Regions from separate parts of the Methylomonas sp. MS20 genome, predicted to be linked through region 4. Evidence: riboswitches for the same ligand, from Rfam matches in the RefSeq annotation. Region 4 holds a riboswitch; each other region holds the start of a gene.
What was found. Region 4 has a riboswitch for cyclic di-GMP ahead of ACQE3D_RS09215 (hypothetical protein). Riboswitches for the same ligand answer to the same signal wherever they lie in the genome.
Positions count from the first base shown of each region.

Region 1: another riboswitch for cyclic di-GMP. It lies ahead of ACQE3D_RS04735 (hypothetical protein); the one in region 4 lies ahead of ACQE3D_RS09215 (hypothetical protein).
Region 2: another riboswitch for cyclic di-GMP. It lies ahead of ACQE3D_RS08135 (PEP-CTERM sorting domain-containing protein); the one in region 4 lies ahead of ACQE3D_RS09215 (hypothetical protein).
Region 3: another riboswitch for cyclic di-GMP. It lies ahead of ACQE3D_RS02680 (Calx-beta domain-containing protein); the one in region 4 lies ahead of ACQE3D_RS09215 (hypothetical protein).

Region 1 covers NZ_CP189962.1:1,068,487-1,071,693, reverse strand. Annotated here, with positions in the region: gene ACQE3D_RS04745 (hypothetical protein) at 1-275, opposite strand, end outside; gene ACQE3D_RS04740 (VPLPA-CTERM sorting domain-containing protein) at 304-1,089, opposite strand; gene ACQE3D_RS04735 (hypothetical protein) at 1,223-1,993, opposite strand; cyclic di-GMP riboswitch class I at 2,094-2,170, opposite strand; gene ACQE3D_RS04730 (ABC transporter permease) at 2,592-3,207, opposite strand, start outside.
Region 2 covers NZ_CP189962.1:1,879,796-1,883,002, forward strand. Annotated here, with positions in the region: gene ACQE3D_RS08130 (MlaD family protein) at 1-756, shown strand, start outside; cyclic di-GMP riboswitch class I at 1,277-1,353, shown strand; gene ACQE3D_RS08135 (PEP-CTERM sorting domain-containing protein) at 1,456-2,274, shown strand; gene ACQE3D_RS08140 (VPLPA-CTERM sorting domain-containing protein) at 2,383-3,147, shown strand; gene ACQE3D_RS08145 (hypothetical protein) at 3,144-3,207, shown strand, end outside.
Region 3 covers NZ_CP189962.1:608,416-611,622, reverse strand. Annotated here, with positions in the region: gene ACQE3D_RS02685 (SIR2 family protein) at 1-709, opposite strand, end outside; cyclic di-GMP riboswitch class I at 1,343-1,417, shown strand; gene ACQE3D_RS02680 (Calx-beta domain-containing protein) at 1,658-2,170, shown strand; gene ACQE3D_RS02675 (Calx-beta domain-containing protein) at 2,161-3,207, shown strand, end outside.
Region 4 covers NZ_CP189962.1:2,130,875-2,134,081, reverse strand. Annotated here, with positions in the region: gene ACQE3D_RS09220 (TetR/AcrR family transcriptional regulator) at 98-772, shown strand; gene ACQE3D_RS09215 (hypothetical protein) at 1,326-1,898, opposite strand; cyclic di-GMP riboswitch class I at 2,225-2,302, opposite strand.

The sequences.
Region 1 (3,207 bases), 1.1 Mb from region 4:
GTCGGATTATTGAAGTAAAACGACGAATCGGTGCGAACCGTGTAGTCGGACTCGATGGTGTCGAAATATTGCGCCAGAAAGTATCCCGGCTGGGTCAACGAGCCGAAGTTGGAGAGCGCTAAAGCATCGCGGTCCAGATTCATCGTGAAGGTGCCTCCGGAATTCGCGTTTAACAACGCGGCATCGGCCTGCGTAACGAATCCGCCGGCGACCAGCGCGAAAACCGTCGAAACCACGGTCAAGTATTTTGATGTTTCAAGGCGATGGCATGTCATCGAAACCTCCTGTTAACTGATATCCCGATCAAGCGGATCTGTTGCGAAAACCGCTCACGCCCATGCCGATTAAGCCGGTCATAAACATCCAGACGGCGGCCGGCAGCGGGACCACGGAGGTTTGAAAGCTGAAGGTACCGATGCGCGCATTAGCATTGCGGGCCGGACCGGCCCCAAGATGATCGAATCCCCAACCGTAACCCAACTCGCCGCTCAAAGACAGCACGTTTCCGTTGATCTCGGAAACCACGTTAAACAACTCGAAAGCCACCGCTTTAAAGCCGAGGGTGTTGTAAATGACCCAATCCGAACTTTCCGGCGTTTTTAGCGCTTCCGCGGGATTATAGGTCAGCGTCATGTCGCCCATTAATACCCGGTTAGTGGGGGGCGTGACATCCACTCGATAGCGCAGGCCGCCGGCCAGGCCGATAGAGCCCGACGCGGTGCCGGTAATGTCGTTAGGGTCGAACGTGAAGGTAGTGGCGCTATTGTGCCGACCCGACGGGTTGTCAGCCACATGCGCGCCATTGACGGTAAATTTCAATCCGGTGGCCGGAATTTCGTTCGCCGCGTAATCGGTCAGATCGACGGGCGTATTGTAATCGCGCAACTCTTCAAAGGTTTTTGAGGCCAGCGAAGCGTCGTAGTATTCCTCGACGTATATGGATGGCGCAGCGGTCCTATCCAAATCGATACCGTTCTCGAAAGCGTCTCGATCGATATTGATAATCAGCGAACCTCCGGATACGGTAGCGCCATGCGCGGATGTCGCGGCAAGGGTTAACGACAGCACGATCAGGTATAGAAATTTCATGCGTATTCCTTGAAAAAAATTGGGTTTCTAATAAGTCGCTTACCGGCCAAGTTCAGGCTCTACCCCCGTCCGTTAACGGAAAGCAAAGCGCCCCGCAGCCTTTTGCGACGGAAGGTTGAGCGGTCTGGTAGGCTTAGGCGGATAAGCCCGATTTACCTCTGGAAGCGCCTAACAGGCCAACCAATCCGCTCCCGAACAACCACACGCCGGCCGGCAGCGGCACTGCGGCGGGCGCCAGATTGAAGGTACCCACTTTGACCGATGTGCTGCCGTTAAACAGCAAATTCCAGGAGTAACCCAAAGTGGAAAGATACAAATCGCCGCTTAGCGATAATTCGCCGTTACCGTTTACCGACTCGGTGGCATTCACCAAGCGGAACAAGGCTGGATCTTGCGCGGGGCTACTAAAACCGGCGCTGTAGGTAAAGATATTCCACGTCCCACCGGCTTTTTTCAGGTAAAAATCACCGGGGTTCAGGTAGGAGCCGCCACCGGCGGGTTCCATCCGAAATGCACCGCTCAAGCCGATTTGGCCTGCCGCCGTGTTGCTGGCATCCATCGTCGTGGCCTCCTGCTTTCTCGCGCCGTAGCTGATGGTGGTGCCATTGGCGTTCACCGGCAACGAAACGCTGAAGGTCTCGGTCTGACTGAGAGCAACACCGCCGGTCGTGTCCAGATCGATCGGCGTTGCGTTATAAGTCTCGTCCCAAAAATTGGCGATATACCAACCTTCGGAACCGCCAACGGCCGAGGTAAATGCTGAATTGTCGATGGTCATATTCGCGACGCCGCTAACGAGGGCCGCGTTGGCATCGCCTGCCGTTAACAGACCGCCGCCGAATACGCTGATTGCCAGAACGCCGGCATAGGCCGCTTTCAAACTGTGTTTGTTTAATAGGTTCATTGTTTTCCTTACAAAACGATCTAAGATTGATTTAATGGGCAAAATCCAGGCCCCGATACGGATGGAAGCGCGTCACATCCCATTGCAGAGCCCAAAGTTCGAAGGCAACCCGGCCGTCTTATTCCAAGACCCGTGGCTTTCCGGCTCCGCCTCGCGGCGGATGTGGCGAAATTGCCGCTTCCGTGCGGCATCGCCCGAATCCTTGAGCGAGGTTTTCCTAGATTTCCGGCGGCTTTTCCGAACGGCGCAAGATGCCGTCATTGGGCAGCCGCCAAGGCTCGAAACCCAACGATACTGGCTTAGAGAGGGCGTCGCGAAACGCAAACCCGCCGACATAAACCTATCGTCATTTCCCGAGTTGCTGATCTAACAGCAAAGACCAGGCCAATTAAAAAGTCATTGTTTTACAACGACTAACATTTTTACCGACGGCCAAACAAACCCAAACCACGTGATTTGCCTCAGCAACTGCGTGAAATCACCTATTCAAACGATTTGCCGGTATTTGTAACAATTGAAACCTAAGCCGCGTCGAATCAACGGGCGGAATGCGCCAGCTCCCGGTGAGTCGCACGGACCTCCATGGATTGACCGATCCTCAATCTTCCACCCATTTAAACCGCAGCGCGGCGGTCGTTAGAAACAACAGCGTCATCGCGGCCAGGCTCATCAACGCCGGTGCTATCTCGGCCAAACCGGCGCCGTCGATCATGACCGCGCGAGCCGCTTGCAGCATGTGGGTTAGCGGGAAAATCAGCGTCAGGTTCTGCAACAGCGCCGGTGCGCCTTCCAGCGAAAACCAAACCCCGGACAGCAGTATCATCGGCAAGGTCAGCAGGTTCAGGATGCCCAAGGCCAACTCCTCGCTACCGGTCCGGCTCGCCATCAACAAACCTAGACTGATCAAAGTTACCGAACCGAGTACCGCTATCAGCGCCAACAAGGCATAAGCCCCCTGCACTAAAAAGTCGAACAAGACGTTCATCGCGACAAATTGCAGCACGACCGCCAGCATCAACAGCCCCAGCCGGCTGACGACTTGCGCCGACAGGAACTCAAAAGCGTTGACCGGCGAGGCTTTCAAGCGTTTAAGCACGCCGCTTTTGCGATACCTGACGATCGTAAATCCGACTCCGAACAAACTGCCGTGCATGATGTTGATGGCTAAAATGCCGGGCAAAACCCAATCGAGGTAGCGTACCCGCCGCCCGGAA
Region 2 (3,207 bases), 250 kb from region 4:
CGAATCTACAAACCGGTGGTCATTGAAATCGACCCAGCCTTGCTGCGCAACACCTCGGGCGAGGAAAGCCACGGCCACACCAAGAAACAGCAACAGGAAGCGGCGCAACGCATGATAGAAGCCGGCTTGAAGGCGCGATTGGAAACCCAGAGCTTGCTGACCGGCTTGCTGTATGTCGATTTGAATTTCTACAGCGACAAGCCGATCAATCTGGTCAAACTGGATTATAAAAATTTGCCGGAACTGCCCAGCGTGCCGACTACGGTCGACGAAATCCGCAACACCGCCGACGAAATCATCAACCGGGCCAAGCAATTGCCGGTCGAGGAAACCCTGAAAAATCTGTCCGATACCTTGACCGAAATCCGCAATCTGTTGCAGTCGGATAACACCAAGCAATCGATGACCGCCTTGGCGAAGTCCTTACAGGAAACCCAAAAGTTGATGGCGACGCTGAACCGGCAAACGGAACCCTTGCTGAGCAACGCCAACGGCGCGCTAACCGACACCCGCGCCACGCTGCGGGATTTCAACCGGGAATTGCTGCCGGTGTTGCGCGCCGCCGAACAAAGCCTGGCCGCCGCGACCCAGGTTCTGCAGGAATCGCGGCACGCGCTGAATGCGGTCGAGACGCTGGCCGACGCCGATGCGCCGTTGAACCAGGCCTTGCTGGAAGTGCGCAACGCCTCGCGTTCGCTCAAAGACTTGGCCGAGGGGCTGGAACGCCAGCCGCAAGCCTTGATTTACGGCAAATAACTTTCCCACTCTTTGCGGCACCTTCGTTTCGCCGGTCCCGCTGAAACGATGTTTTCCGGCGTCAGTCCGGTTTTAGGCATCAATTAATCTTAAATTTAATAAATTATGTTATACGCCGCGAAGTGCATTGGGCATTTGCGGTAGGAATATTAATTTTAATTTTGTTTCAATAACTTAGCTTATCTATAGTTGAGATTAATTGAGTGAAATCACTCAGCAAAAATAGGCGAATGGCTTTGTCCGTTTGCTTTTCATGCGCCCCGTCGACCGCAGTCGACGATGTTCAGATTCTCTGTGTACCCCGGTTTTAGCAGTGATGACTCGGTTCTGGACTCCAATAGCGCCACCGACAGCCGGTCACCGTTTCCCGGTTTTAGCGAGGTATGGCTGGCACACTAACTGCTTGAGTCTGTTCGCCGCACCGGAAATTACTTTCGGAATCAGCATCTGGACAGCGTGCCGGCAAGAGCGGATCAGGAGAGGCCGCGAGAGTCGAGCCGAGTTTAAGGTGCGGTATCGACGGTAAATTTGCCACATCCGCCGCAAGACGGAGCCGGAAAGCCTTGGGTCTTGGTTCAAGACAGCCGGGTTGCCTCTCGAACGAGAGTAAGCGTCGGTTCGAAGCGTTCGAATCGGCTACCGAAAATCTATCTTTCAAGCCTATAGGAATTAAATATGCAATTTCATGGATCAAAAAAAATGACCTTAGGAAAAACCTGGTTTGCCGCGGCGGCGCTTGCGGCGACCAATCTAGCCAACGCCGGTACCTTGAACGGCGGTGTGTTCAATATCGCATTCAACGACCCAAACGACTTATTGGCCGGCTTGAACTTGGGAGAAGGTTCGATTACCTCCTACTACGTCGCCAATTTTTTCGATAAGGCGGTGGCCGACACCTTGACCGCGAACGATATGGTCGCGACTCCGACGAATACCTATCCGGCGCCGAACATATTAAGTTACGACGTGAATCCAAGCAGTTTGGCGGGCACCGGGATACCGACCGGTTATATCGGCGGCAGCGGGCGCAGTAATCAAGCGACGACGTTGACTTGGGCGTCCGATCAAGACCATCTGCTGAACGCCTCCAGCTTGACCGCGAGCGGTCAGGTCGGTTTGGATGGCGTGTATATGACGCGCGGTAGCTTTACCGGCACGCTGCTGTCCGGCGACTACAAATTCTCTTATATCGCCGCGCGAAACAACGGCACCAACACCGGTTGGACCTTAACCAACAACGTCAGTTTTGCTTCCAATACCTTCGACACCCGTAATATCAGTATTACCACCGACGGCGATAGCCTGGCCTTTACCGGTGAGCTCTGGTGGTCGCCCAACACATCGGCCTTTTTATTCGGTGGCGACGGTTCCAATTCCGCCGGCATGGCCGGCACCTTCAGTCTGATTTCGCCGGTTCCCGCCGCCGTTCCATTGCCGGCCGCCGCGTGGTTGTTCGGTAGCGGTCTGTTCGGCGTGCTGGCGTCGCGGCGTCGCAAGTCGGCACCGCTCGCCGCGTAACCGGCAACCTTGACCGGGCGCAATATCCGGACGACTAAGTCGTGCGGGTATTTTGCGCATCGGCTCTCAACGGAAATGACTTCCTCTGGCAAATTTATGCATATTCAAATGATAGGGTCGCGCGCGCTCGTTGCCGCGGCACTGCTGGCCTCGTTATCGCCGCCTGTTTCCGCCGCCACGGTTTCCGGCGGTACCATGGTGGTGAATCTCGATCGAGACGCGCTCGCCGACGCAATCGCGATTGACGCGACCGCCGCACCTTCGATGTACTTGGAGGAATTTTTCGACGCCCCGGCCGCGAATAGCCGCACCGCCACGCAAATTCTCGAAGATCATATCGTGCCGGGCGTCGCCGAAATTCCGGCTAAGAACCTGACGTTTTCAGTGAACGGCACGCATGTCGCCAATCTGACCGGGCGCCACGCAAAACCGACCACGATCGAATTCGATCCGGCCAATTTTGCCTCGACCGTTACCGGCGTGATTGGTTTATCCGGCGTGTTTCGGTTCCGGGTCGATACAGGATCAGAATTCAATCGCATTTTATCCGGCGACTACGCGCTGGAATACGACGCCGCCAATATGGATGGCGCATCCGGCCGTTCCGCATGGTCCTTGTACAATCATGTGTCGTTTCGCTCCCAATCCTATAATTTGTTCAATGTCGTGCTGGATATTCACGACGGTTCGCTGGATTTGAGCGGCGAACTGGGTTTGGGCGAAGGCTATGACCATTTGTTCGGCACCCGCGATGCTATCGTCGGAAATTTCAGTTTGCATACTTCGGTGGTACCGGTTCCGGCCTCGATTTGGCTATTTGTTTCAGGTTTGGGCGGTTTGGCGCGCATTGGCATGCGGAGGCGCCAACTATGACGCGCGTTTCCGCGATGGCGTGGTTAAGTAGCGCGGCGTGGATCGCGGCGGCCGGCTCGA
Region 3 (3,207 bases), 1.5 Mb from region 4:
AATAGACGATGTCGCTCATCACCATGCGCTCGGAGTCGCGGTTCAGCGGCAAGCCGATCAGCAGATATTTCTTGCCTTTGCGGTAATCCTTCAAGAAATCCGGAATCGCGAAGCCGCCCATTAGCTCCGTGATGTAATCGACATAGTCGGCATCGGAAACGACATAGTTAGCTTCGGGGCGTGGCGTGCCCATCGGCTTAAACAGTACCGGCAACTTCTTGTCGACTTGTTCTTGCGGGATTTCGAAATAGCTGGAGCCGTCGTAATGGTAAATTCTAAACCGGAACGCGGTAGCGGTAATCCGAGCGACACCGACGACCAAGGTATGCTCTTCGTCGGAATAGCTATCCTGCAACTGGGTGTCTCGGTTGATATCGATGACGTATTTGGGCCGCCATTCGGCCAGCCAATCGTGCAGCGCCGCCCGAGTGTATTGGGCATCGCCGTAAGTTTTGTCCAGAAACTGGGTCAGAAACGAGCGGCCGCGCTTCAGTTCCTGGTTCATCGCGGCGCGCGGAAATTCGTACATCAATTTCGGCGCCATCGGTTTGCCACCGTTCATCGCCAGAATCAAGCTATCGCTATCGGCCGGCATGGGCTCGCGAGTCAGTTTGTTCTGGGCGTCGAACACCACGCCAGGTCCCAGATAAGGTATGACTTGATTGTCGTACAAGCCGCTCAAGATTTCGGAAAAAACACTGTTCGACATATTGCGCCCCATGTAAAAGAAGGTGAAGGATACCGGGGTAAAGCAAATTTCAATCCAATTTTACCGGCGCCTCGCCAGCCCATGTACGGCAAGGCATCCGGAATTCGGCTGCCGGCAGCCGGCTGGCAACAACCGTATAAAATTCAGTGGTTTTGTCGGCTCTGCTACAAACGCGGTTCTGCTATCAAACCCAAGCTAATTGCTGGAAGTTCGGAACGCAACCCTCGGAAACGCAAAGCCGAGGCGTTGAGGAGAACCGCAGTGGAACACATTCCTGGATAGATAGCTTGAATTGGACCCAGAAACCGAAAGACGCAACGGCGTATCGTGTTAGACACCTTAGCATGGCTTCTAACACCTTTTAATTGCCATGGGTCAACGGCATTTTGAGAGACTGGGATTAGCCTTAGTGCCGATATAAAATCCGAATGCCCATGGACAACAACGCGCCAGTGCCAAACACAAGCAAAAAGGGCTTATCGGCAAACTACTTGAAGAATCGGCTCCAGAAAAACCAGGAAACCGCTAGCAGTCAAGTTAATGAAATCATTGCCATCGCAAGAAAAAACAGCTCGAAAATCTAGCGCCGACTCGTGGTTGACAAAAGCGCGTCGCTGTCCTTAACATCACCCCATTCAGATTAGCTAAACCTATTGGAAAATAGGGGCGGAAAGTCGCGGATCCAGATCGGACAGCCGGACTGCCTGAGGGCAAGTTAACAAGATACCAGTTGCGGGCGCTTTCCGAGTCTAGGCCATATATTGCCTCATCTCATCTATCCCCACTCATTACCCGGTTAACCAACACGACTCGCCGATTTTATCGGTGGCGAGAACGGTTTTTTGCGCGCACTTTTCCTTGAGCCAGCGTCAATCGCCATTTCGTCGCCAAATCGTCGGGTTAATTTCGCGTGAAAATTAAAAATAACAATCTTCTAGGAGAAGCGCCGTGGCGATTAGTATGATTTCGGTTGATGATCTGTTTGTAGACGAAACCAATGGCAATGCGGTATTTACCGTGAGACTCGATGTCGCAAACGCGACAACGGTTACGGTGAATTACTCAACGTCAAACGGTACCGCGACCAGCGGGAGTGATTTTACCGGCGTAAACGGGACACTGAGCTTTTTGGCCGGCGAGTTGACTAAAACGGTTAGCGTGCCGATCATCAACGACACGGCGCTGGAATCGCTGCAAAACTTCTTCCTACGGCTGACCGCGCCCAGCGCCAACGCCACCGTCGCCGACGAATGGGGCATGGCCAGCATCGTCGATAACGACGCCGCCTCCGGCACGCCGGTGGTCGGCATCAACGACTTCATCGTCGATGAGGCCACCAAGGAGGCGGTGTTCGTGATTACCCTGGACCGGCCATCCACCAGCGTGGTGACCATGAACTACGCCACTCAAAACGGCAGCGCCAGCGCCGGCTCCGACCCGGCAGGGAAGCCGTGTTCGTGATTACCCTGGACCGGCCGTCCACCAGCGTGGTGACCATGAACTACGCCACCCAAAACGGCAGCGCCAGCGCCGGCTCCGACTACGTGGCCGCCAGCGGCAGCCTGGTGTTCGCACCCGGCGAAACCGCCAAGACCGTCAAGGTCACCCTGATCAACGACACGGCGGCGGAAAGCTCGGAAGCCTTCAATCTGGTGCTGTCCAGCCTAAGCAACGCCACCACCCTGGACGGCACCGGCACCGCGATCATCTTCGAAAACGACGCGGCGGCGGTGACCAACTCGAATATTTACGTGGACGATCTGGTGGTGGACGAATCGCAAGCCTACGCCGACTTCATTGTCCGGCTGGACAAACCCAACACCGGCACGGTGAAAGTGAATTACACCACCGTCGGCGGCACGGCCGGCAGCGGTAGCGATTTCGATAGCCAGTCCGGCTTTTTGACCTTCGCGGCCGGTGAAACCGAAAAGACAGTGCGGGTCAAACTGACCAACGACGTCAGCCCCGAATCCCTGCAAAACTTCTTCCAGGACCTGTACTCGCCCAGCGCCAACGCCACCATCGCCGACGAACGCGCGATCGCCGACATCATCGACAACGACGCCGCCTCCGGCACGCCCATTGCTCGTATTACCGACGCGGTAGTCGACGAAAGCGCGCAAACCGTCAGCGTGACCGTGATTTTAGATAAACCGTCCACCGGCAACGTGACGCTGAATGTCGGCTCGCAAAACGTGATAGCGACGGACGGCGGCGATTTCCGGAGCTTCCCGTTCGGGAAAGTGGCATTCTTGCCAGGCGAAGTTGCCAAAACAGTCGTGTTCGGCATTTTGAACGACACGGCGGCGGAAGGCTTCGAGTCCTTCGATGTCGTGTTGTCCAGCCCGATCGGCGCCACCATTGGCGATGCCATTTCGCATGTCGTGATCGCCAACAGCGATGCCGCTCCGGCGGCGTTGCCATCAATCACAATCGCCGAAGCGGTGGCGTTGGAAACCAAGGGTACGGTCGACTTTCTGGTCTCCTTATCGGCGCCC
Region 4 (3,207 bases):
CAATAACTAAACTGAACGGTATGGTTAATATTAAATTTGACAGATTCCTTTTGTCAAGCAAAAATGAACTCATTGGTTTAGTTAAGGAGTCCCCCCGTTGAGAAAAAAAAGCCCTGAACGTCGCCAGACTATCTTGGAGGCGGCAAAGATTGCATTTGAGAAATTAGGTTTCGAAGGCGCGACGATGTCGGATATCGCAACGTTGGCCTGCGTATCGAAAGCGACTGTTTACGGCTACTTCAGCTCCAAGAACGAGCTATTCCTGGAATTGGTGGAGTCTTCCGCAGACCACCACAAGGGAATGTTTCAGAAAATTTACGAAGGCGAATCGGCGTATCTTTACAACGATGAATTGCGCTTAACGGTTGCGCTGCTTCAACCATCGGAGAACGTTGCCTCCACTTTAAAACTGGTTGGAGAGCGCGTGCTGAGTACGTTCTTCACGCCGGAAAAACTGGCGGTGAGGCGCATGATTATCGCCGCGTCCGGCAGTGGGGATGTCGGCCGACTGTTTTTCGAGCGCGGCCCAGGTGTAGGCATGAAATATTTGGAAGACTATTTTGCCGCAGCCATCAAGGCCGGTCGGTTGCGTCCCGCCGAGCCCCGCGTGGTTGCGGCCCACTTTCGCGGACTGTTGGAGTCGGAAGTGTCTGAACAGTGGTTGATGAACATCTTGAATGAACTGCCGCCTGACCTGATTCATGATGTCGTCGAGCGCGCCGTCGACGTTTTCATGAGAGCGTACGGCCCGGAGCGCGACCAAAATAACTAAGCATAGGGTCTTGGCAATTGGCACGGCCGCTTGTTGGTGGGTGTATCACGCGGGCGCTAAACATTCTTACGCTCCCAACCATAAATTCGCCTGGAGGCACTATCCGTCGGGCCGTCCAGCATTACCCGAGTCGTCTGGTTGTAGACCATTTTGGCGATATACGTCCTTTTGGATATAAACGCCTTGGCAATGGCGGCACGATCTTGCGTCGGGCGCCGTGGAAAGCCTCTCCGCTAACACCGCGCGAGACCCTTAAAATTTGGGTTAAGTTGGTTTGATTTGACAGGGTTGTGGCATTTAGTTGAAGCAGGGGCCCATCAAATCAGAAATCTTCGAAAAGGTTTAAACGGAGGATAGCGCTAAAAAACAACCCCCTGGCCCAAATCCTGCTCAGGGGGAAGCATGGACGTGCTCTCGCAACGTTTACGCCGCTACTACAACAGTGGTCAATGTATGATTTTCAAGAACGATTGGAATAATTCTAATCTTGAATACCGCAAGCCTCATCGTGCGGCAATCTAGCGCTAAATCCACGCCGTATTCCATGAACGACTTAGGCGCTGATGCTGTTTTTGCGGCGGTTGATACCGAACAAACTCAACAAAGCGGTGCCAAACAACCATGCCGCGGCTGGCAGAGGTACCGCCGCGACCGGCGCGATGCTCAGATGACCTATAGTCGTGCTGAGTTTTGCTCCGGTAGCACCCAAAAAGCCCGAGTAGGAAAAGCCACCCGCTTGATGGGCCGGATCAGGCAAAAACTGCAGGTCGCCGTCAAGCATGCCGGTCGTCGCCAGATTATCGACAACGTTTACCAGTTGGAATAAGGTGTTGTCCGGAAAGCCGGGTGAGTGGTCCACTAGGTTCCATGTACCGCCGATTTTTTGCAACGTCCAATCCTCGGACGACAGATAGGTTGACAGCGAAGGAGCGGTAAACCGGAAGGCGCCGCTAAGGCCGATAACCCCGACCGAGGAATTGCTGGTATCCATCGTCGTCGCCTGAATGGTGCCGGCGGTACCGAAACCACCGATGACGATCGTCGTCGTATTGGTGTTAATCGGTGCCTCGAAAGCACCGGTAAAGCCGCTAATCGCGGTTCCGCCGGCGAGAGAGCCGCTTATCATCGTGTTATTAAAGGACGAATCGAAAAAAGTCGTCGGAGCCCATCCTGAAGCGAGAAACGCCGAGTTCCAAACACCGTTTAGCGAGATGGTCGCTGTTCCTGAGACTAGGGCCGCGCTAGCGGTTTGCGGGGCCAGAGTCGCGGCGGCCAACATCATAGCCAATCCCGCGAGTTTAGTTTTGCGTATTGCGTTAATTTCCAAATTCATTTAATTACCTTGTTTCAAAAAAGAAGGGTTGAATGGATAAACTTCTCAACTGTGTGTGCGTCACTTGCTTTAACCCTCTTCGAGGCAAAAGCAGTCTTTCCCGGCATCCCTACCCGTGACACAGCAACCCGGCTATCTTGCCTACAAGACCCGTGGCTTTCCGGCCCTGCCTCGCGACAGGTTTGGCTAGCGCTCAAAATAGAGCACTTACTGGAAAGCAATAAAAAGACCAAAGAACAATCACTATAAATTTCATATACTTATTAAAAACCAAAAACCCCTGTTAATTCATTCGACCGTCGGCTCTACGGGATTTGACACAGTTCTAATTAATTGTTGCGGCATATGCCATAGTCCAAGCTGATTATCGATGAGCCTCAACAACTTAGAAGCCTCCGATAAGTCCGATGAAAGTATTAGTCCGACTGCAGGATGCTGAGATTAAGAAGAACCCGATCCAATTTCAAAAAGGCTTCGATTTGATGGATGTTCTGAAGCTGTAAACTACCGATGCCCAGTACGCCGAAACCCTATTTCAGGCACGATGACCGCCGGTTTTCAATACCCAAGTTATGGTGGTTATCGTTTTAACGTGGTCAAGACCCGCAAACTTTGTCAATGTACGGCCTGTCATCACCCAGCGCCACTGACCAACGGGGACGCTGTTTGAAGGTACCAAACGGCCTCTGACGGTGTGGCTTCTGGCGATCCAAGCCCAAAGATTCGCCGCGCCATCTAGCCGAGTGTTGGCATCGATTTAACCACCTATTCGATCTGCAAAGACTATGATGATCAGGTTTTTTTATCGCGGAGGCCAATACTCCGCCATGGCAGTCAGGGCGTTTGTTCAAATTGACCGAGGCTTATGAGTCATCAGAACGATATATATAGGACAATTACCATTCATTCCTTCAACCGAACTGATCATGGCCCGCTTCAAACCGACGGCTTTAAAAACGGAATTCACCTCGTAGGCTTCGTTGGCCTTGGTGGGGCAATGCCTGGACATCATCAACATCGAAGCGGTGGTCGATGGGCGGATAAGCGCGACGAACGCGACGCGATCAAAGCACTCGCCTTCCCTGCCGATCTGCGGTTGCCG